Regions from separate parts of the Massilia sp. P2_C2 genome, predicted to be linked through region 1. Evidence: predicted binding sites of a transcription regulator. Region 1 holds the regulator's gene; the other holds the start of a gene.
The links. The regulator HrcA, encoded in region 1, represses chaperone genes, less so after heat shock. The targets are predictions, from matches to a motif close to TTAGCACTCNNNNNNNNNGAGTGCTAA.

Region 1 (3,535 bases):
TGCGCCAGGCGCGCCTGGAACTGCTGGCGCGCAAGCCCGAATTTCACCTCGACCTGGGCAAGCTGCGCCAGGCCGGCCTGCTGGCCGCGTTCCAGGAAGCGGGCGAGAATGCCGCCAAGGTCGAGCATGCGATGGCGCAGTTCTTTGCCGCGCGTAACGCCGTGGTCCCGTACGACGATGTGCTGCCGGGCCTGCTGCGCCTGAAGAACCGGGTGCTGGTCGGTTCGATTTCGAACGGCAATGCCGACCTGCGCACGATCGGCCTGGCGCACCATTTCAAGGTGTCGGTGGCTGCGCCCCAGTTCGGCGTGGCCAAGCCCGAGGCGGCGATCTTCCTGGCCGCCTGCAGAGAACTGGGCGTGGCGCCCGAGGATGCGGTCTATGTCGGCGACGACGTGCTGCTCGACGTGCGGGGCGCCCAGCGCGCGGGCCTGCGCGCCGTGTGGATGAACCGCACGGGTTCCACGAAGCACCTGGAGCACGAGGTGGTGCCGGATGCGATCGTACGCGACTTCGACGAACTGCTCGACTGGCTCAAGCGCGAGCACGACGAGATGCGGGCATGACGCACAAGCGGCGATCGAACGTGCATAATGACAGAAATGAAACCCGTTTTTAGCCATGCAACTCGATAATCGTGCACAAACCCTGCTGAAGGCCTTGGTCGAGCGCTACATCGCCGACGGCCAGCCGGTCGGTTCGCGCGCGCTGTCGAAGATCTCCGGCCTCGACCTCTCGCCGGCCACGATCCGCAACATCATGGCCGATCTCGAGGAAATGGGCTATGTCGCCAGCCCGCACACGTCGGCCGGCCGGATTCCCACGCCGCGCGGCTACCGCCTGTTCGTCGACACCTTGCTGACCGTGCAGCAGATCGACGAGAACGCCGTCGAGGCCGGCATGCGCCTGCCCGCGCACCAGCCGCAGAAAGTGATCGCCAACGCGGCCCAGGTGCTGTCGTCGCTGTCGCAGTTTGCCGGCGTCGTCCAGAGCCCGCGGCGTGAATCGGCGTTCCAGCAGATCGAATTCCTGCGCCTGTCGGAAAAGCGCATCCTGCTCGTGATCGTCGATCCGCGCGGCGACGTGCAGAACCGGCTGCTGCTGACCGACGTCGATTATTCGCCGACGCAGCTGATCCAGTCGGCGAATTACCTGAACCAGCATTTCGCCGGCCTGTCGTTCGACGAGGTGCGCACGCGCCTGACGGGAGAACTGCGCCAGCTGCGCGACGACATGGGCCGCCTGATGCAGGCGGCGGTCGAGGCCGGCAGCGAGGCGCTGGCCGAGACGGACGACATGGTCATTGCCGGCGAGCGCAACCTGCTGTCCGTGGCCGACCTGTCTTCCAACATGAGTTCGCTGCGCCAGCTGTTCGAGATGTTCGAGCAGAAGACGGGCCTGATGCAGCTGCTGGACGTGTCGAGCCGGGCCGGCGGCGTGCAGATCTTCATCGGCGGCGAATCGAAGCTCGTGCCGATGGACGAGATGAGCGTCGTCACCGCGCCGTACGAAGTGAACGGCAAGATCGTCGGTACCCTCGGCGTCATCGGCCCCACGCGCATGGCCTACGAGCGGGTGATCCCGATCGTCGACATCACGGCCAAGCTGCTGTCGAGCGCACTGAGCCAACCCTGACGATAGCGGATGCGGATCAATGCCGGTGCGGGCAATCCGTCTTCTGGCAATGACCGTAGATGGCGAGGGCGTGCTCGGCGATCTTGAAGCCGCGTTCGCTGGCGATCTTCTGCTGGCGGCTTTCGATCTCGTCGTCGTAGAACTCTTCCACGTGGCCGCAGTCAAGACAGACGAGGTGGTCGTGGTGCGAGCCGGCGTTCAGCTCGTAGATTGCCTTGCCGGTTTCAAAATGATTGCGGTTCAACAGGCCAGCCTGCTCGAACTGGGTCAGCACCCGGTAGACGGTAGCCAGACCCACGTCCATGTTCTCGTTCAGCAGGGTCTTGTACACGTCTTCCGCCGTCAGGTGCCGCACCGCGCTGTTCTGGAAAATTTCCAGGATTTTCAGGCGCGGCAAGGTCGCTTTCAGGCCGCTGGCCTTCAGGTCGGTAGGATTGTTACTCATGTTTTGTTACTCGGATATGGGCGGAGTGCTTTATGATATAGCGTTTTACAAGCTCCCGCTCACTCGTAAGCCCGCCAACCTGCTGCGCGTTGCGGTTCCAGCCTGCGATGCTCGCTGTACGTCTTGTACAGCTGCGCTTCTCGGCCGTAACCGCTGCCGCTCGCGACGGTTGACGGACTTCCGGCGATTGATTTTTAAGGTCAGATATGCGCATTAAAGCCGTTTTACATCGTTCCCACGCGCGGGCAGCGCTCGTGGCCGGGCTCGCCTGCATGACGCTGGCGGTCTCCGGCTGTGCGTCCTGGCGCAACCAGACCAAGCCGGCGGAACCGGTGAGCACCGCCCCGGCCGCGGTCGCCGCCGATGCCAGCAAGTCCGCGGCAATCGCGAATTCCGGCGCGCAGACCACGACCGTCACCAAGCTGCAGAAATTCCTCTGGATCTTCTCGCCCTACCGTCCGGACATCCAGCAGGGCAACTTCGTCTCGCAGGAAATGTTGAACCAGCTGAAGGTCGGCCAGACCCGCGACCAGGTTAAATTTATCCTCGGCACCCCGCTGCTGATGGATGCCTTCCACGCCGACCGCTGGGACTATCCGTTCTACCTCGCGCGCGGCAACGGCGAACTGACCACCAGCCGCGTCACGGTGTATTTCAAGGATGATAAGGTCGACCACTTCGACGGTGGCAACCTGCCGACGGAACGCGAGTACATCAATCGCCTGATCGGTATCTCGAAATACGAAACGAAGTCCGAAGAGGAATCGCTGGACGAACTGAAACGCAAACGTGACGAAGCCGCCAAGGGCGGAGGACAACAATGACTCAACTGAAAATCGCCGTTGCCGGCGCCAGCGGCCGCATGGGCCGCATGCTGATCGAAGCCATCGCCGCCGCACCGGACGCCCGGCTCGCCGGCGCCCTCGACCGCGAAGGCAATCCGTTCATCGGTTCCGATGCCGGCGCGTTTTCCGGCCAGCTGACCGGCGTCGTGATCCAGTCCGACCTCGACAAGGGCCTGGCGGACGCCGATTACCTGATCGACTTCACGCGTCCGGAAGGCACGCTGAACCATCTGGAATACTGCGCGGCCCACGGCATCAAGATGATCATCGGCACCACCGGTTTCGATGACGCCGGCAAGGCCGCCATCCGCGCCGCCGCCGACAAGACCGCCATCGTGTTCGCCCCGAACATGAGCATCGGCGTGAACGTCACGATGAAGCTGCTGGAAATGGCGGCCAAGAATTTCTCTGAGGGCTATGACATCGAGATCATCGAAGCCCACCACCGCCACAAGGTCGACGCCCCGTCCGGCACGGCGCTGAAGATGGGTGAGGTGATCGCCGACGCCCTCGGCCGCGACCTGAAGGACTGCGCCGTCTACGGCCGCGAAGGCGTGACGGGCGAGCGCGACCCCTCGACGATCGGCTTCGCCACCGTGCGCGGCGGCGA
Region 2 (3,535 bases), on a different contig from region 1:
CAGGCCGGCGATCGACGCTGCGTTCTGCAGTGCCGAGCGGGTGACCTTGGCCGGGTCCAGCACGCCTTGTTCGACCATGTCGCCATAGGTGCCGTTGGCGGCGTTGTAGCCGTAGTTGCCCTGGCCGTTGATGACGGCGGCGACGACGACCGACGGCTCTTCGCCGGCGTTCTGGACGATCATGCGCAGCGGCTCTTCCATCGCGCGCAGGACGATCTTGATGCCGGCTTCCTGGTCGGGGTTGTCACCCTTGATGTTCAGCGCGGCACGGGCACGCAGCAGGGCCACGCCGCCGCCCGGGACGATGCCTTCTTCGACGGCAGCGCGGGTGGCGTGCAGCGCGTCTTCCACGCGTGCTTTCTTCTCTTTCATTTCGACTTCGGTCGCGGCACCGACGCGGATCACGGCAACACCGCCGGCCAGCTTGGCCACGCGCTCCTGCAGTTTTTCACGGTCGTAGTCCGAGGTCGCTTCTTCGATCTGGATGCGGATCTGCTTGACGCGCGCTTCGATCGCTTCGGCGGCACCGGCGCCATCGATGATGATGGTGTTTTCCTTGCCGACTTCGATGCGCTTGGCCTGGCCCAGTTCGTTCAGCGTGACCTTTTCCAGGGTCAGGCCGACTTCTTCGGCGATGACCTGGCCACCGGTCAGGATGGCGATGTCTTCCAGCATGGCCTTGCGACGGTCGCCGAAGCCCGGAGCCTTGACGGCGACGGTCTTCAGGATGCCGCGGATGTTGTTGACGACCAGGGTCGCCAGCGCTTCGCCTTCGATGTCTTCGGCGACGATGACCAGCGGACGGCCGGCCTTGGCGACTTGCTCCAGCACCGGCAGCAGGTCACGGATGTTCGAGATCTTCTTGTCGCACAGCAGGACGAACGGGTTCTCGTGAACGGCAACCTGCTTGTCCGGGTTGTTGATGAAGTACGGCGACAGGTAGCCGCGGTCGAACTGCATGCCTTCCACGATGTCCAGCTCGTCGTTCAGCGACTTGCCGTCTTCGACGGTGATGACGCCTTCCTTGCCGACTTTTTCCATCGCTTCAGCGATGCGCTCGCCGACGGACGAATCCGAGTTGGCCGAGATGGTACCGACTTGTGCGATCTCTTTCGAAGTGGTGGTCGGCTTGGCGATCTTCTTCAGTTCTTCGACGGTGGCGGCGACGGCCTTGTCGATGCCGCGCTTCAGGTCCATCGGGTTCATGCCGGCGGCAACGAACTTCATGCCTTCGCGCACGATGGCTTGTGCCAGCACGGTCGCGGTGGTGGTGCCGTCACCGGCGTTGTCGCTGGTCTTCGATGCGACTTCCTTGACCATCTGCGCGCCCATGTTCATGAGCTTGTCTTTCAGTTCGATCTCTTTGGCGACCGAGACGCCGTCCTTGGTGACGGTCGGGGCGCCGAACGAACGCTCGAGCACGACGTTGCGGCCTTTCGGGCCCAGGGTGACTTTGACTGCGTTGGCCAGGATGTTGACACCCTCGACCATCTTGGCGCGTGCTACGTCGCCGAACACTACATCTTTAGCTGCCATATCTTATTTCTCCGTATTCTGTTTGGACTGAATTACTGGGCCACGACGGCCATGATGTCTTCTTCGCGCATGACCAGCAGCTCTTCGCCGTTGACCTTGACGCTCTGGCCCGAGTACTTGCCGAACAGGACGCGGTCGCCGACTTTCACTTCCAGCGGACGGACGTTGCCGTTCTCTTGCACTTTGCCGTTGCCGACGGCCAGCACTTCACCTTGGTCCGGCTTCTCGGCCGCCGCATCGGGGATGATCAGGCCGGATGCAGTCTTGGTTTCCTGGTCGAGACGCTTCACGATCACGCGATCGTGCAATGGGCGAAGGTTCATGCAAAACTCCTTGTAGTTGATTTGACAGGCAATCCAGTATCCACAGCGGGTCAATACAGGACCGGCTCGCTGCGGGGTAGAAAGGTTTGTTAGCACTCTCTACTAACGAGTGCTAATTATAGGGACGATAATTTGGCATTTCAAGCCACAATGTTCGGCTTTTGACGGACTTTTTTGCGGCTTCGCAATCAGATTGGCCGACCTGGCGCAATGCGGAGACGCGCGGCCCGGGTGGCCGGGCAGCGGTTGGTGAACGCATAAGCATATGAGCCTAGCACCGATCCAGTGCGGGGCGGCGCACGATCGGAGGGCGGTCGCGCACGCGAGTGCGCGCCTGTTGACGAAAATTTCAAGTCGATCCTATAGTAATGGATGATTTCCGAATTCCAAGACCTCTCCGATAAGATCGACCGGCTCGCCCAGTTGACCCAGGCGCTGCGCAGCGAGAACTATCTGCTGCGTCAGGCGAATGCCTTGCTCAGCGCGGAAAACGTCGACTTCAAGAACCGGCTGATCGCGGCCCAGCAGCGTGTGGAAGCCTTGCTGGCGCATCTCGAACCCGCTCCCGAAACCATTGACGACGCCGAGGCCGCGCAATGATCCAGCTCGACGTGAACATCATGGGCCAGCCGTATCGCCTGGCCTGCCGCGACGGCGAAGAACGGACCCTGCGCGAAGCGGTGGCCTACCTCGACGGAAAAATGTGCGCGCTGCGCGATTCCGGCAAGGTCAAGGGCACGGACCGCATCGCCGTCATGGCGGCGCTGTCGGTGGCGGCCGAATTCCTGTCCGTGAAGGCGCCGCAAGGTCCGCTGTCGGACCTGACGATCCTCGAAGTCAAGCAGAAACTGGACGCCATGCACACGGTGTTGGATGCCGCCCTGTCGCCCAAGGAAAACCTGGCGTGAGACCAAAAACGTTTGACATACCGGTTCATCGTAGTAAACTGCCGTCTACCCTGCGGTGTTCGAGATTTGCCATATATTCCTTGAACCATTCTTTCGCATAGGTTGTGGGACATGTTTGGTGGGCGCGATCGTCGCTAGTCCGACGAACCCGAAATTGAACTGACTGCGACCACCTTGAGCCGTTCAGGTTCGGGATGCCGGCAAAAACGGCACAGGCGGGGATATATTCCGAAGCGGCTGCGTACGATACGTGCGCAGCCGCTTTTTTATTTGTGCTTTCGTGTCGAGGGAGTCCCGCGCATGCGTTACTGGCTGATGAAATCCGAACCCGACGAAGTGAGCTTCGCCGACGTGCTTGCCGCGCCCGGCAGGACGGTCGCCTGGTTCGGCGTGCGCAACTACCAGGCCCGCAACTTCATGCGCGACCAGATGCAGGTCGGGGACGGCGTGCTGTTCTACCACTCCAGCTGCGCGGTGCCGGGCGTGGCGGGCATCGCTCGCGTGGCCAGTGGAGCGTATCCGGATGCGTCGCAGTTCGACCCGGCGAGTCACTATTTCGATCCGAAGGCCACGCGCGAGCAGCCGCGCTGGATTTCCGTCGACGTAACGGCGGTGGCGGAGGGGCGTTATCTGCCGCTGACCGACATGCGTGGGGTGCCGGAGCTGGAAGACATGGTGCTGCTGCAGAAGGGCAGCCGGTTGTCCATCTCGCCGGTGACGCAGGGGCAGTGGGACAAGGTGTTGGAGTTAATGAGCGTCGCGTGACGG

Region 2: the regulator HrcA is predicted to act here: its motif matches at 1,949-1,975, upstream of groES (co-chaperone GroES).

What each region holds. Positions count from the first base shown of each region.
Region 1 covers NZ_JBFUDR010000408.1:704-4,238, reverse strand. The annotation lists gene AC1DYX_RS28205 (HAD family hydrolase) at 1-566, shown strand, start outside; gene hrcA (heat-inducible transcriptional repressor HrcA) at 622-1,635, shown strand; gene fur (ferric iron uptake transcriptional regulator) at 1,652-2,080, opposite strand; gene AC1DYX_RS28190 (outer membrane protein assembly factor BamE) at 2,287-2,904, shown strand; gene dapB (4-hydroxy-tetrahydrodipicolinate reductase) at 2,901-3,535, shown strand, end outside.
Region 2 covers NZ_JBFUDR010000014.1:4,681-8,215, reverse strand. The annotation lists gene groL (chaperonin GroEL) at 1-1,536, opposite strand, end outside; gene groES (co-chaperone GroES) at 1,569-1,859, opposite strand; gene AC1DYX_RS03150 (hypothetical protein) at 2,232-2,459, shown strand; gene AC1DYX_RS03145 (cell division protein ZapA) at 2,456-2,767, shown strand; RNA gene ssrS (6S RNA) at 2,812-2,993, shown strand; gene AC1DYX_RS03135 (EVE domain-containing protein) at 3,068-3,532, shown strand.